2 regions of the Pseudomonas sp. C2.3V genome follow, and region 2 is predicted to be linked to the other one. Evidence: predicted binding sites of a transcription regulator. Region 2 holds the regulator's gene; the other holds the start of a gene.
The links. Region 2 encodes FliA, which starts transcription of late flagellar genes. Its sites were predicted from a motif close to CTAAAGTTTNNNNNNNNNNNGCCGNTAA; they were not measured.

Region 1: a site for FliA is predicted at 2,454-2,481, ahead of motA (flagellar motor stator protein MotA). Genes of this name have one in related genera too.

The regions. Positions count from the first base shown of each region.
Region 1 covers NZ_JBZUBN010000001.1:565,533-573,157, forward strand. The annotation lists gene rhdA (thiosulfate sulfurtransferase) at 16-828, opposite strand; gene AC4LF3_RS02805 (HDOD domain-containing protein) at 871-2,421, opposite strand; gene motA (flagellar motor stator protein MotA) at 2,536-3,387, shown strand; gene motB (flagellar motor protein MotB) at 3,400-4,509, shown strand; gene rsgA (small ribosomal subunit biogenesis GTPase RsgA) at 4,533-5,552, opposite strand; gene AC4LF3_RS02825 (class I SAM-dependent methyltransferase) at 5,681-6,451, shown strand; gene orn (oligoribonuclease) at 6,523-7,065, shown strand; gene queG (tRNA epoxyqueuosine(34) reductase QueG) at 7,062-7,625, opposite strand, start outside.
Region 2 covers NZ_JBZUBN010000001.1:1,708,320-1,715,944, forward strand. The annotation lists gene flhA (flagellar biosynthesis protein FlhA) at 1-869, shown strand, start outside; gene flhF (flagellar biosynthesis GTPase FlhF) at 880-2,208, shown strand; gene fleN (flagellar synthesis regulator FleN) at 2,384-3,211, shown strand; gene fliA (RNA polymerase sigma factor FliA) at 3,208-3,948, shown strand; gene AC4LF3_RS08075 (chemotaxis response regulator CheY) at 4,028-4,402, shown strand; gene AC4LF3_RS08080 (protein phosphatase CheZ) at 4,422-5,207, shown strand; gene AC4LF3_RS08085 (chemotaxis protein CheA) at 5,234-7,459, shown strand; gene AC4LF3_RS08090 (protein-glutamate methylesterase/protein-glutamine glutaminase) at 7,488-7,625, shown strand, end outside.

The sequences.
Region 1 (7,625 bases), 1.1 Mb from region 2:
GCTGGAAACCTGCTATCAGCGTTCGACCGGTGTATCCGGATGATTTCCCCATTCTCCCCAGGAGCCGGCATAACCCTTGATTCGGGGGTAACCCAGCGCCTTGGCGACCAGATAGGTAAATCCCGAGCGGTGGTGCGTCTGGCAATGGGTAATCACTTCCTTGTCGGGCGTGATCCCCAAGGCATTAAGTGTTTCGGCCATATCGCTGCGGATACGTAGGCTACGTGCCGGGTCCATGCCGGCCGTCCACTCGAAATTGATGGCGCCCGGGATATGCCCGCCCTTGGCTGCTAGGACTTTTTCGCCTCGATATTCCTGTGGCCCGCGTGCATCCCAAATGGCCAGGTCTTCCGCACCCAGGCGGCTCTGCAGATACTCACGCGTTGCAGTAGGCTCATCATGCAGCGTGAGGTTGACTGGCGTATCAGCTGGCGGTGGCACATCCTGTGTCAATGGCAGGCCCGCTTCGACCCAGGCATGACGGCCGCCGTTAAGGTAATGGTAGCGGTGATGACCGATCACATCCAGCAACCAGATAAAACGTCCTGCCCAGCCACCGCCTTCGTCGTCATACACGACATAAACGGCCTCAGGGCGATGGCCCAGTTCGCTGAACAATATTTCCAGGTCGGCTTTTTCAGGGAGAAGCCCTGGCGCTGGAGGTTTGCCCAGTTGTGTACGTTGGGGCGCAACGAAGTAGGCGCCGGGCACATGCCCCTCGGCATAGTGCGCAGCGCTGGATAGATCGACCAGAATCAGCTCTGGCGCATCGAGGCGGGCGGCAAGGTCGGCAGGCTCGATCACGAGCGGCAGGTCTGTAAAGGACATATCAGGTCATCCGGTCTGAAATCATGGGTTCGATTGTAGCGATCATGTAAGCCGTTGGACGTAATTCATCACGCCACGCTCAATGCAGGTAACGGTTTTGTTGATAGCCTGCTGGTCACGCTCGGAAAACGGCTCGCCCCTGTTGTCAATGATAGCCAGCATCGTGACGCGACCTTTGCTGCCCATCGAGCGCAGCACCATGTGTGAGTGTGGAAACAGGGCTTGCAGATTACCAGGCAGGTGAGGGCGAAACTGCGCGCTGTTCTCCGAGGTAATACGAAGTTGGGCGGGATCGCTCATCAGCTTGCGCAGCAGGGGATGATTGTTGATAGGCAGCTGAAGCCCCTTGGCTGCTTCGGGCAGGCCATGGATGCCTTGGGCCATGAGCACTGTCTGGTCCGCATCGGGTGTCAACAGGAGCAGGCGTGGCAGGCCGGTTGCCGCCAAGGCATCCCTGGCGCAAGCCGTCAGCTGGATGCCGTTGCTAAAGGGACTGGGCGTCTTTACCAGTTCGGCACAATATCGGCGCCATGCGTCCAGCCCATCGCCTGTCGTTTGGTTATTGGTCGCGGCTGATTGGGTGTCAGGCGCGGCCTTCCTGTTTGAGTGCAGGCGTCTTGCATCCCAGGGCCAGATCAGGGCTTCGGCCGGATGCCAAAGGCCTGGAATGAACTGTTGGCGAGCATGCTGCGCGGCGGCCTGATGGGTGACCTGCTGAATATGATCCAGTGACTCATGCATATAGAGGCCGACCAGCCGTTGCCAGCGGAGGATGTGCGGGTTGCTCCAGCTCTGGTGGGCGGCCACGGCCAGGCCATTCGCCAACAAAATTGTGTTGCCGGGCTGGGTGAGCCACCGACGTAGCGGCAAGTCTTCATCCAGGCGCTGTTGCTGCTGAAGAGGATGGGCATCGTTGTGGGCAATGTGCAGCGCCTTGACCAGGCGGCGACGGTCCTTCACCAGCAGGCGATATCCGTCTACAACCCAGGCGGGCAGGCTCCAGCGCTCGGCTAGGGTCAGGCACAGGTCCAGAAGGGGTACGCCAAGCAGCTCCTGCTCGACCGTGATGGCCGGCTCGTTGTTGCCCAGTACCCGCTGCTCCCATTCTTCCCAGAGTTCTGGATAAGCCTGAGCCAGTGGCCACACGGGCGCCAGGAACAGAAGCGTAGAGAGACGAACCTCCTGGCGCAGGCGAGCCAGGGTATTGCCGAAGAGGCCATTGGCCTGCGCCATGGCGTGTTCGCTGATCAACAGGAGCTGCGAAAGGGCTGGCGAGTATTTCTCTTTAGCTTCCGACGGAAGTGCCGATAACAGGTACTCAGTGGGACCCAGTCCGAGCCGGCTCAAGGCTACTTCCAGCGAAACCGCAGGATTCTCCCGGCCAAGCTGGCTTCGGTTGGACTCCCTTAGCAGCACCAGCGACAGGATCGGTGACTGAAGCGCCACCTCGGCAATTTCAGGAACGGTCTTGTTGCCATTGGCCAGAGCCCTGCGGACATCTTCCTTGACTTCCTGGGGTACGGATAAACGTACGCTTTCCAGCCTTTTCAGCCAGGCGTCGAGCGTATTTGGACGAGCGGTAGTAATGGACATAGAGAGCTCGCATGAATGGCTTACAGAAATACCTACAGTCTGGCGCAGATTATCCGATAACTAAATCAGCAGCCTCTTTGTGGGCCCTTGTTTAACTAGAAGTGTTTGAAAATCATGGTCAAGATCATCGGCATTATCGTTGTCATCGGTAGCATACTCGCAGGCTTTGTGCTGTCGGGCGGCAGTATCATGGCTCTCGTGCATCCTTACGAAGTGCTGACGATTGGTGGCGCTTCGTTGGGTGCCTTTTTACAGGCCAACTCGGGCAGCACCTTCAAGATCGTGTTTAAGAAGTCTTTGTCCATGTTTGGTCATCGCTTCACTCATGCGTACTACCTGGACGTGCTCAAGCTACTCTACGAAATCCTCAACAAGAGCCGTCGTGAGGGCATGATGTCCATTGAGGGCGATATTGAAGAGCCTAACGAAAGCCCGATCTTCAGCAAATACCCAGCCATCCTCAAAGATGCACGGATGACAGCCTTCATCACTGATTATCTGCGTCTGATGTCGTCTGGCAATATGGCTCCGCACGAGTTGGAAGGGTTATTCGACATGGAGCTGAATAGCACCAAGGCTGACCTTGAGCACCCTTCTCATGCCGTAGCCAAGATCGCCGACGGTATGCCAGCCATGGGTATTGTGGCAGCGGTACTGGGTATCGTAATTACCATGGGCCTGTTGGCCGAAGGGGACACCATCAAGATTGGTGCGAGCGTAGGTACCGCCCTGGTAGGTACTTTCCTGGGTATTCTGGCGTCCTACGGCTTCTTTGCACCCTTGGCGGCCTCGCTCGAGCATGACGCCAAAGAAGAACTGAACGTTCTCGAGTCCATCAAGGCCACCCTGGTTGCTTCCGCATCGGGCATGCCGCCAACCGTGGCTGTCGAGTTCGGTCGTAAAGTCCTGTATCCCGCCCATCGCCCAAGCTTCATCGAGCTTGAGCAAGCAATGCGCGGCGCGTGAGGTTAAGCCGTCATGGATAACAACCAGCCCATTATCATAAAGCGCGTCAAGAAAGTTGAAGGCGGGCACCATGGCGGCGCCTGGAAGATTGCCTTCGCCGACTTCATGACAGCCCTGATGGCGTTCTTCCTGGTGATGTGGCTGTTGATTTCGACCACTCCCGAGCAGCGGATCGCCATTTCAGGCTACTTTCAGGACCCGATCGGGTTTACGGAAAGCGGAAGTCCTTATGTGATCGACCTTGGCGGTACGCCAACACCGTCTCCCAATCAGACGCTGAACCCGACGATGGAAAATGACCCTAAGACGCCGGATTCACCTGATAGCACTGATGAGGAGCAGATCGACCAGACTACCAAGCCGAGTCCGGCTGATGCGGGCGGCATTGATGCTCAGCAGGCCGAGAACATCGCGGAGAAGATCGACAAGGAGCGCCTGCAACTGCTCCTGCAGGAATTGCAGAACAAGATCAACGAGAACCCGGATCTGCAGCGTTTCAAGGATCAGATCCTGCTCGAGATCACTCAGGACGGCCTGCGTATCCAGATCGTCGATGCGGAAAATCGGCCGATGTTCGACTCGGGCAGTGCTGAACTGAAGATGTACTTCGAGAATATCCTGCTGGCCATGGCGGATACGATCAAGGAAGTTCCAAACAAGATCAGCATCAGCGGTCACACCGATGCCAAGCCGTTCGTAGGGAAGGGATACTACGGCAACTGGGAACTGTCGGCTGCTCGTGCCAATGCGGCCCGTCGAGCGCTGGTGGCAGGTAGTTACCCAGAGAACCAGGTGGCCCGTGTAGTAGGGTATGCCTCGTCGGCACTGTTCGATCGCAAGGACCCGCTCGATCCGGTCAACCGTCGTATCGACATTGTTGTTCTGACCAAGAAGGCTCAGAAGGCCATCGAGGGTGACAATGGCGGCCAAGCCGATACCCCGCCGGCCGCGACTCCGGGCCAGGCTCCGGCAGGCAGCGACACGGGTGCCTCGACCGGTAGCCCCGGTAGCGTGAAGGCTACGAGTAATCTGGCCAACCCGCTCAAGGGCATCGACCTGAAGAAGGAAATCAATGCCTTCGACGACGGTGCGCTGCAAATGAGCCCGCCGCCTAAGCCCTAGCGGTAAAGAGGGTCTGCCCGGACCTAGTACTCAGGTTCGGGCAGGCTGGCGATAATGTGACGGTAACTGGCCATGCGTTGAGGGTGAATTCGTCCCTCTTCCTGCGCCGCTAGAAAAGCACAGCCCGGCTCCCGGTCGTGCTTACAGTCACGGAAGCGGCAATGCCCGATAAGGTCGGCGAACTCGATAAAGCCGGCTTCCACATCCTGACGGCTTACATGACCCAGGCCGAACTCGCGGATACCGGGTGAGTCGATCAGATCGCCACCGCCCGGGAAGTGGAACAGGCGGGCCGTGGTGGTCGTATGCGTTCCTTTGCCGGTTATCTCGGACAAAGCCCCGACACGCGTGTCCACGCCCGGCAGCAAGGCGTTTACCAGCGATGATTTGCCTACACCGGACTGCCCTACGAAAACACTGATGTGTCCATCGAGCGTCTCTTTCAGCTTGTCCAGGCTTAGGCCGTTCAACGCCGATACTTCGAGCAAGGGGTAGCCCAGGTTGTTGTAGATGCCCAGCAGGTTATCCATCCGCTCGGCATTACTTTCATCGATCAGATCAGCCTTGTTCAACAGTAGAATAGGCTGAATGCTGGCATGCTCGGCTGCGACCAGATAGCGGTCGATCAGGTTGCTGTGGGGCTCGGGAATCGGCGCAAATACAATGATCAATCGATCGACGTTGGCCGCAACTGGCTTCAGGACACCCCGCATGTCGGGACGGCACAGCTCCGAAATTCGAGGCAGTTGGGCAACGATAACGCCAATGCCCTGATTACCCGCCCGCCAGACTACCCGGTCTCCCGTCACCAGAGCTGGCAGGTTGGCGCGCAAGTGGCAGCGCTGGAGCTGGCCGTCTTCGCCCTCCACCTCTACCTGTACACCAAAGTGGGCAATGATCCGACCCGTCAACTCCGGGCCCAGGTCGCCACCCTCAAGCTCTTCGATCAACCGGGACTCCCGACGCTCGGCGCGAGCCGCACGTTCGGTCTGAATCTTTTCAATACGCCAGCTTTGCCGGCGAGTGAGGTGGCGTTTGGCCATTAAGTAGCTCGATAAACCTGAAGTAAAGATAAAGTCTAACAGGCGGTTCGTCTGCCGGGGCAGAGATCGTCCAGCGGTCGGATCTTGGCTAGACTGCACAGCATTATCCGCTGTTATGACTTGGCCATATGCTCGACACCTTACGCCGCCGATATCCCGCTATCCTTGCATTACTGGTGCAGGTGCTTGCACTGCTTGTTACCTGGATTGTTCTACAGGTTGGTCTGGTTACGCTCCATTACCGCGCACCGTTGATCGGTGCGGCGTGCCTGCAAGGGGTCCTGGCCGCAGCGCTTGGGCAGTGGATGGGCCTGCACCGTTGGTGGCTCTTCATCAATCTGGCTTTCGTACCAGCCCTGGTTGCCTTCGCCGGTTATGCCATTCCCGGTTGGGTCTTTCTCGCAGGATTTTTCGTTATTCTGCTCTTGAACTGGAACAGCCTGACCGAACGGGTTCCGCTCTATCTGACCGGGCATGAGACACAGCGAAAGCTCAGTGAGCTGATAGCTGAACGATCAGACAAGGAGTCTTTCATCGACCTGGGAAGCGGTCTGGCCGGAACGCTCGTCTATCTGTCGCGTTTACACCCTAAGAGCCATTTTACGGGCGTCGAGACCGCGCCGATGAGTTTTCTGCTCTCCTGGCTGCGCTGCCTACCGCGGCGTAACTGTCGGATTCGTTATCAGAGCCTCTGGAAAGTCGATCTGGCTGAATACGATGTCGTCTACTGTTTTCTCTCGCCCGCCCCTATGCCTGACCTATGGAAAAAAGCGCAGGCCGAAATGCGTCCGGGTGCGCTGTTTATCAGCAACACGTTCGAGATTCCGGGTGTACCTCCCCGGCAGGTCATCGAGCTGAATGACTGGCGGCAGTCGAAAATTCTCATCTGGCAACGCTGACGGCGTGGCGCAAGGCCAGCCGAGCTGTATTTATTCCGCTAAACTGCCTGCATTGCTTAAGGAGTATTGCCATGCAGAATGACCAGAACCTGATCTGGATCGACCTCGAAATGACCGGCCTGGATCCGGATAACGATGTGATCATAGAAATGGCCACCATCGTGACGGACAGTGAGCTGAACACCTTGGCCGAAGGTCCGGTCATCGCGATTCATCAGCCGGACGAGATTCTGAACGGCATGGACGAGTGGAACACACGTCAGCACGGCCAGTCAGGCCTGACCCAGCGGGTCCGCGAAAGCACCATCAGCATGGCGGAGGCCGAGCGCCAGACCCTGGCCTTCCTCGAGCAGTGGGTGCCGGCGCGCAAGTCGCCTATTTGCGGAAACAGCATTTGCCAGGACCGCCGCTTTCTTTATCGGCACATGCCGCAACTGGAAGCCTATTTCCACTATCGCAACCTGGATGTTTCAACTCTGAAAGAGCTGGCGGCGCGATGGGCTCCTCATGTCCGTGATGGCGTAAAGAAGACCGGCAGTCATCTGGCGCTGGACGATATCCGCGACTCCATTGAGGAGCTGCGCTACTACCGCAAGCACTTCATCAAGGTCTAGGCATAGCCGTGACGCCCCAGCGCCCACTCCACATGTTCGCGCACAAGTGGAGATGGGTGTTGCTGGTGCGCCTTCAATGCTTCGACCACCGGAATGCTGGTAGGCGCGTTGCCCAGCGCCACCGCCAGGTTGCGCAGCCAGCGCTCGTAGCCTGCCCGGCGCAAGGGCGAACCCTCCGTACGGCTTAGAAATTCGTCTTCCGTCCAACGAAATAGCGTCACCAGATCACTGTTGTCCAGGTTATGCCGTGGCTGGAAGTCCGGTTGCGCGGTGGGCTTGGCGAATCGGTTCCAGGGGCAGACAATCTGGCAGTCATCGCAGCCAAAGACCCGGTTGCCGATCAACGGGCGCAGTTCCTCGGGAATCGAGCCCTTGAACTCGATCGTCAGGTAGGAAATGCAGCGCCGCGCATCCAGTACATAGGGGGCAACGAACGCCTGTGTCGGACAGATATCCATGCAGGCGCTGCACCGGCCACAGTGATTGCTGGGATGAGGCTCATCGACAGGTAAGGGTAGGTCGGTAAAGAGTTCTCCCAGAAAGAAATAACTGCCTGCCTT
Region 2 (7,625 bases):
AGCTGATGCCCAATGCTTATCGTTTGACACTGATGGGCGTGAATGTTGCGGAAGCCGAAATCTATCCGGACCGCGAACTGGCTATCAACCCGGGTCAGGTATTCGGCACGTTGAATGGTGTGATTGCCAAAGATCCGGCGTTTGGCCTTGATGCGGTTTGGATTGACGTCAGTCAGCGTGATCAGGCGCAGTCCCTGGGCTATACCGTGGTCGATGCCAGCACGGTCGTTGCGACCCACCTCAACCAGGTTCTCCAAAAGCATGCCCACGAGCTGTTGGGGCATGAAGAAGTGCAGCAATTACTGCAGCTTCTGGCCAAGAGTTCGCCCAAGTTGGCCGAAGAACTGGTGCCAGGCATGATTTCCTTGTCTACGCTTCTTAAGGTATTGCAGCAATTGCTGCAGGAGCAGGTCTCGGTACGTGATGTTCGTACGATTGCTGAGGCTATTGCGAATGTGGCGCCGCGTAGTCAAGATCCTGCCGTCATGGTTTCGTCGGTTCGTGTGGCGCTGTCCCGTGCAATCGTCCAGAACATCATTGGACTGGAGCCCGAGCTGCCTGTTATTACGCTGGAACCGAGATTGGAACAGATGTTGCTTAATGGTATGCAGAAGGCCGGACAGGGTGTTGAAGATGGCATGTTCCTGGAACCAGGAATGGCCGAGAAATTGCAACGCTCTCTGGTAGATGCAGCACAGCGTCAAGAAATGATGGGTAAGCCAGTCGTGTTACTGGTAGCCGGTGCGATTCGCGGGATGATGTCCCGCTTCGCGAGAATGGCAGTTCCCACGATGTCTGTGCTGGCTTATCAGGAAATTCCGGATAACAAACAAGTCACCATTATCGCAACGGTTGGCCAGAACGGCTGAGGTTTGAACCATGCAAGTTAAACGCTTTTTTGCTGCTGATATGCGTCAAGCCATGAAAATGGTTCGTGACGAACTGGGTGCAGATGCCGCGATCCTGAGCAATCGCCGTGTTGCCGGTGGCATTGAGCTGACCGCTGCCCTGGATTATCAAGCGCCGACTCCCACTGCGCCGAATTCTGCGCTGGAAGCCGAGCTGCGTAAAACCCAAGTGCGTATCGCCGAAGCCCACGCTGAACTGGCCATTCGCTCGCCTAACCAGGGTGTCGCTGCGCCGCAAGCCAACGCTAGTCAACTCTTTGGCAGTGAGCAGATCAGCGCTCGCCAGGAACCTGTTATCTCCGAGCCCAAAGTTGCCCAGCCAGCACCTGCCGTTGCCGCCGCGCCTTCTGCCGAAGAGCGCCGCGCGCTGGATGCCATGCGCTCCGAGATCACCGGGCTACGTGAATTGATTGAAGTGCAGCTGGGCTCTATCGCCTGGGGCCAGATGCAGGACAAGCGTCCTGACGAAGCAAACTTTTGGCGCCGTCTGCAACGCATAGGTCTTCCGGCTGATCTGTGCCGTGACCTGATGGCGCGTGTGGCAAATGTGAACGAGCCCCGTCAGGCCTGGCGTATGCTGTTGGCCCACCTGACCCAGGCAATCGACACGCCCCAGGTTGATCTGCTGGAAGAGGGCGGTATCGTCGCGTTCGTCGGTCCCGCCGGATCGGGTAAGACCACTACGCTGTCCAAAATGGCAGCGAGCTATGTTCTGAAGTATGGCGCGCAAAGTCTTGCGCTGGTCACCATGGATAGCCATCGCATCGGCGCCCAAGAGCAAATCAAGACGTTGGGTCATATTCTCGATGTGCCGGTTACCGTTGTAGATCCACGTCAGTCGTTGGCTCAGGCGCTTGAGCCACTGGCTCGCAAGCGCATGGTCCTGATCGATACGGCAGGTATCCCGGCCAATGACCCCTCCCTGCGTCTGCAGCTGGAAGCGCTGGCTAATGAGAAACTGAAGATTCGCAACTATCTGGTCATGGCTGTAACCAGCCAGAGCCAAGTGCTGAAAGCGGCTTATCACAACTACAAGGGGTGCGGTCTGGCTGGTTGTGTTCTGACCAAACTGGATGAATCCGCGACGTTGGGTGAAGCGCTCGGTATAGCCATTAGCCATCATATCCCGGTAGCCTATCTCTCCGACGGTCCTCGCATCCCTGACGACCTGCATATTGCGCGCAAGCATCAGCTGGTTAGCCGTGCAGTCAATCGTCAGCTGACCGAGGAGCCAGCAGAGGAAACCATGGCGGATATGTTTGCCGAGCTCTATCAAAAGCCGGCCAAGCGCGTCGGTTAAGTTACAGTTTTTTGCGAGTTGGGTAAGGTTTTTGCAATAGAAGGTTTACAGGCGTCGTAGTGTCAGAAAGCAGTACACGCTTCAGGTTTAAGTGCCAGCTGGCTCGTTAGCATAACGATCTGGCTACACCATAAGTGCCCCTACGGGCTGGCTGGTTTTTCATAGGTGTACAGCAATGGGTATGCATCCCGTACAGGTAATTGCAGTGACAGGCGGCAAGGGAGGCGTTGGGAAAACCAACGTTTCGGTAAACCTTTCGCTAGCGTTGGCTGAACTGGGCCGACGTGTCATGTTGCTCGATGCCGACTTGGGCTTGGCAAACGTCGACGTTTTGCTCGGTTTGACTCCGAAGCAGACGCTCGCCGATGTGATCGAAGGCAAATGTGATCTTCGCGACGTGATTTTGCAAGGCCCTGGCGGTATCCGGGTCGTTCCGGCGGCTTCCGGTGCGCAAGCCATGGTGCAGTTGTCGTCTCTTCAACATGCCGGTCTGATCCAGGCATTCAGTGACATCAGCAACGATATCGATGTGCTTGTTGTCGATACGGCTGCTGGCATCGGTGATTCGGTCGTGAGCTTTGTACGGGCTGCCCAGGAAGTGCTTCTGGTGGTCTGTGATGAGCCTACTTCGATCACGGACGCTTATGCGCTTATCAAGATGTTCAACCGCGATCATGGAATCACGCGGTTTCGCGTACTGGCGAATATGGCATTGACGCCCCAGGAAGGTCGCAATCTCTTTGCTAAGCTGACCAAGGTAACTGACCGTTTCTTGGATGTGGCTCTGCAGTATGTGGGTGCGGTTCCTTTTGATGAATGTGTACGGAAAGCCGTCCAGAAGCAGCGGTCCGTATACGAAGCATACCCGCGCTCCAAAGCCGCTCTGGCTTTCCGGGCCATTGCCCAGAAGGTGGATGCTTGGCCCTTGCCAGCCAACCCACGCGGTCACTTGGAGTTTTTCGTCGAACGATTGGTGCAACCCACTGTAGGGCCAAATGTATGACAGCGTCCAGCGGTCTCCGTATGTACAGTAAATCTCAGACCCATTCACAGCAGGAGCAACTGATCAATCAGTATGCGCCGCTGGTCAAGCGCATTGCCTATCACCTGTTGGCGCGTCTGCCTGCCAATGTACAGGTGGAAGATCTCATGCAGGCCGGCATGATCGGCCTGCTCGAGGCCTCCAAGAAGTACGATGCCGGCAAAGGTGCAAGCTTTGAAACCTATGCCGGTATCCGTATCCGCGGAGCCATGCTGGACGAGGTTCGCAAAGGTGATTGGGCACCTCGTTCGGTGCATCGTAACAGCCGTATGGTGGCCGATGCGATTCGTGCTGTTGAAGCAAGAACGGGTCGTGACGCTAAAGATCCTGAAGTTGCTGCCGAACTTGGTGTAAGCCTTGAAGAATATTACGGCATTCTCAATGACACATTGGGAAGTCGCCTGTTCAGCTTCGATGACTTGATGGAAGAGGGTGAGCACGGTCTCGAAGAGAGCGGAGCCCATGATTTCGAGCCAGGTCGAGGACTGGAAGATGATCGTTTCAAGCAGGCCCTGGCGGAAGCCATTGCCAATCTTCCAGAGCGTGAGCGTCTCGTCTTGTCGCTGTATTACGACGAGGAGTTGAACCTAAAGGAAATCGGAGAGGTGCTTGGGGTAAGTGAATCCCGAGTCTGTCAACTGCACAGTCAGTGCGCAGCACGTCTGCGGGCTCGTCTGGCTGAATGGCGTTCGCGCTAAGGCAAAACACTAAGCATGTATGGCATGCCTTTGAAAAGGCATGTCTGGGGTAAGGATGGAGGTCGACTTGGACAAAGATATGAAAATTCTCATCGTGGACGATTTTTCCACCATGAGACGCATCATCAAGAATCTGCTGCGAGATCTGGGGTTCACCAATACTACCGAGGCCGACGACGGCTTGACGGCGTTGCCGATGCTGCAAAGCGGCAACTTCGACTTCCTGGTAACGGACTGGAACATGCCGGGTATGACCGGTATCGACCTGCTACGGGAAGTCCGTGCCGATGCACGCCTGAAGAACCTGCCTGTTCTGATGGTAACGGCCGAAGCCAAGCGCGAACAAATTGTCGAGGCAGCTCAAGCGGGTGTGAATGGTTACGTTGTGAAGCCGTTTACTGCCCAGGTGCTCAAAGAAAAGATCGACAAGATCTTTGAGCGGGTCAACGGCTGATAACCATCTCGAGGATGTTATGGACCTTGGCAGTAAATCATTCGAAGACCTGGAATCGACCCTGAAAAAGCATGCCCAAGAGCTGGTTGCCAGCCTTGAAGATGGCAATTTCAGCCAGGCAGTGCAGCTCATCAATGAGCTCAATCAGGTGCGAGATCGTGGTCTGTATCAGGAAATCGGCAAGCTGACGCGTGAGTTGCACAACGCGATCGTCAACTTCCAGATCGATCCCCAGGCGTCCTATGCCAATGAAGTAACAAACATTGCAGACGCCACCGATCGCCTAAGCTATGTTGTGGAAATGACGGAGCGTGCTGCCAACCGTACCATGGACTTGGTCGATGCCAGCACACCGCTTATCGAATCATTTGGTAAGGACGCTCATGACCTCCACGCCGAGTGGGGCCGCTTTATGCGGCGCGAGCTCAGTGCCGAGGAGTTCCGCGAGCTGGCCAAGCGAGTCGGTGCGTTTCTGGGGCGCAGCGATGAGGACGCCCACAAGCTGTCTTCGTTGCTGAACGATATCCTGTTGGCGCAGGACTATCAGGATCTTACCGGTCAAGTCATCAAGCGTGTGACGAACCTTGTTACACAAGTCGAGCGCGATCTCGTCAAGCTGGTCCGTATGGCCGGTCAGGTGGATCGTTATGCAGGAATTAGCCACGACCACGTCAAGGCCATCGAAGAAATTCAAAAAGAAAAGTCTTCGAAGGGTGAAGGTCCGCAGATTCATGCCGATAAAAGAGAAGACGTCGTATCCAGCCAGGATGACGTAGATGACCTTCTGTCCAGCCTTGGTTTCTAAACCTGGCCTTTTTGGAGAGTGCATGAATGAGCTTCGACGCCGATGAAGAAATCCTCCAGGATTTCCTGGTAGAGGCCGGCGAGATTCTCGAATTGTTGTCCGAGCAATTGGTGGAACTCGAAAGCCGCCCGGATGATATGAATCTTCTCAACGCCATCTTCCGTGGATTCCACACGGTAAAGGGAGGGGCAGGCTTCCTCCAGCTGCACGCCCTTGTTGAGTGCTGCCACATTGCCGAAAACGTGTTCGACATCCTGCGTAAGGGTGAGCGCCGCGTTGATGCCGAGCTGATGGACGTTGTCCTTCAAGCTCTGGATACGGTAAACGAAATGTTCGGCCAGGTACGTGAGCGTACTGAGCCGACACCGGCTACTCCTGAGCTGCTGGCTGCCTTGGCACGTCTGGCGGAGCCTGAAGGCGCCGAACCTGCTCCCACTGCTGTGGAGCCGGTTCAGGTCCCTGTGGTTGCTGTCCAGGCACCTGCTGCCAGTGACGTAAGCGACGATGAGTTTGACCGACTCCTCGATGCAATCGGGAATGAGCCTGCACCTGTGGCAGCCGTTGGCTCAGCCGTACCTGCATCTGGCGACGAAATCACCGATGACGAGTTTGAATCTCTGCTGGATCAGCTGCACGGCAAAGGCAAGTTCGATGCTGCTGTTGCAGCGCCGTCCGAGCCTGCCAAGGCTGCTGCTCCGGTAGCCAAGTCAGGTGATGAAATCACGGATGACGAGTTTGAATCTCTGCTGGATCAGCTGCACGGCAAAGGTAAGTTTGATGCTGCTGTTGCAGCGCCGTCCGAACCTGCCAAGGCTGCTGCTCCGGTAGCCAAGTCAGGTGATGAAATCACGGATGACGAGTTCGAGTCCCTGCTGGATGAACTGCATGGAAAGGGCCGTTTCGATGGGGGTGTTGCGGCTGCTCCTGTAGCGCCTGCACCTGCTCCGGTTGCCAAGGCAGCATCTGCTCCTGTGGCGAAGCCCCAGCCTGCAGCGGCCCCTGCACCGACAGCCAGCGCAGCACCCAAAGCTGAACCGCGTGCGGCGGCGGCCCCGGCAGGCGAGAAGCTGGCCAGCGAAGCTGAAACAACCGTGCGTGTGGACACCGCCCGTCTCGACGAGATCATGAACATGGTCGGTGAGCTGGTGCTGGTGCGTAATCGTCTGGTTCGTCTTGGGCTGAACAGCGGCGATGAGGCCATGGCCAAGGCTGTATCAAACTTGGACGTTGTGACAGCGGATCTTCAGACCTCGGTCATGAAGACGCGCATGCAGCCAATCAAGAAGGTATTCGGACGCTTCCCGCGTCTGGTTCGTGACTTGGCGCGCAACCTGAAGAAAGAAATCAACCTTGAGCTTGTGGGTGAGGAAACCGATCTCGACAAGAACTTGGTAGAGGCCTTGGCTGACCCGCTGGTGCACTTGGTGCGCAACGCGGTCGACCATGGAATCGAGGAGCCTGCCGAGCGCGAGAAGAATGGCAAAGCCCGTGCGGGCCGTGTCGTTCTGTCTGCGGAGCAGGAGGGCGATCATATCCTGTTGGCCATTTCTGACGATGGCAAAGGGATGGATCCCAACGCTCTGCGCGCCAAGGCTGTTGAAAAAGGCCTGCTCGACAAGGATGCGGCGGAACGTCTGACCGATCTTGAATGCTACAACCTGATCTTTGCACCAGGCTTTTCAACCAAGACCGAAATCTCCGATATTTCCGGTCGCGGTGTGGGCATGGACGTGGTGAAGACCAAGATTACCCAGCTTAACGGCACGGTAAACGTCTTCTCCAACAAGGGGCAGGGCTCCAAGATTGTGATCAAGGTCCCGCTGACCCTGGCGATCATGCCAACCCTGATGGTAATGCTGGGCGATCAGGCCTTTGCGTTCCCACTGGTCAACGTGAACGAGATCTTCCACCTGGACCTCTCGCGCACCAATGTGGTCGACGGTCAGGAAGTGGTCGTGGTTCGCGACAAAGCACTGCCGCTGTTCTACCTCAAGCGCTGGCTGGTCAAGGATGCGGCTTACGATGAGCAACAGCAGGAAGGTCACGTTGTTATCCTGTCGGTCGGTACGCAACGCATCGGTTTTGTTGTGGATCAACTCGTAGGTCAGGAAGAAGTAGTCATCAAGCCATTAGGCAAGATGTTGCAAGGAACGCCGGGTATGTCGGGAGCCACCATTACAGGTGATGGCCGGATCGCATTGATCCTTGACGTACCGAGCATGCTCAAGCGCTACGCGCGCCGCGGTATTTGAGTCGAAGCCCCGCCGTTAGGAGTGTCATATGGCTGTAAGAGTGTTGGTGGTGGATGATTCGGGTTTCTTCCGCCGCCGTTTGACTGAAATCCTGGCGGGTGATCCCAATATTACGGTCGTCGGTACGGCGACCAATGGGCGTGAAGGGATTGATCAGGTGATGGCG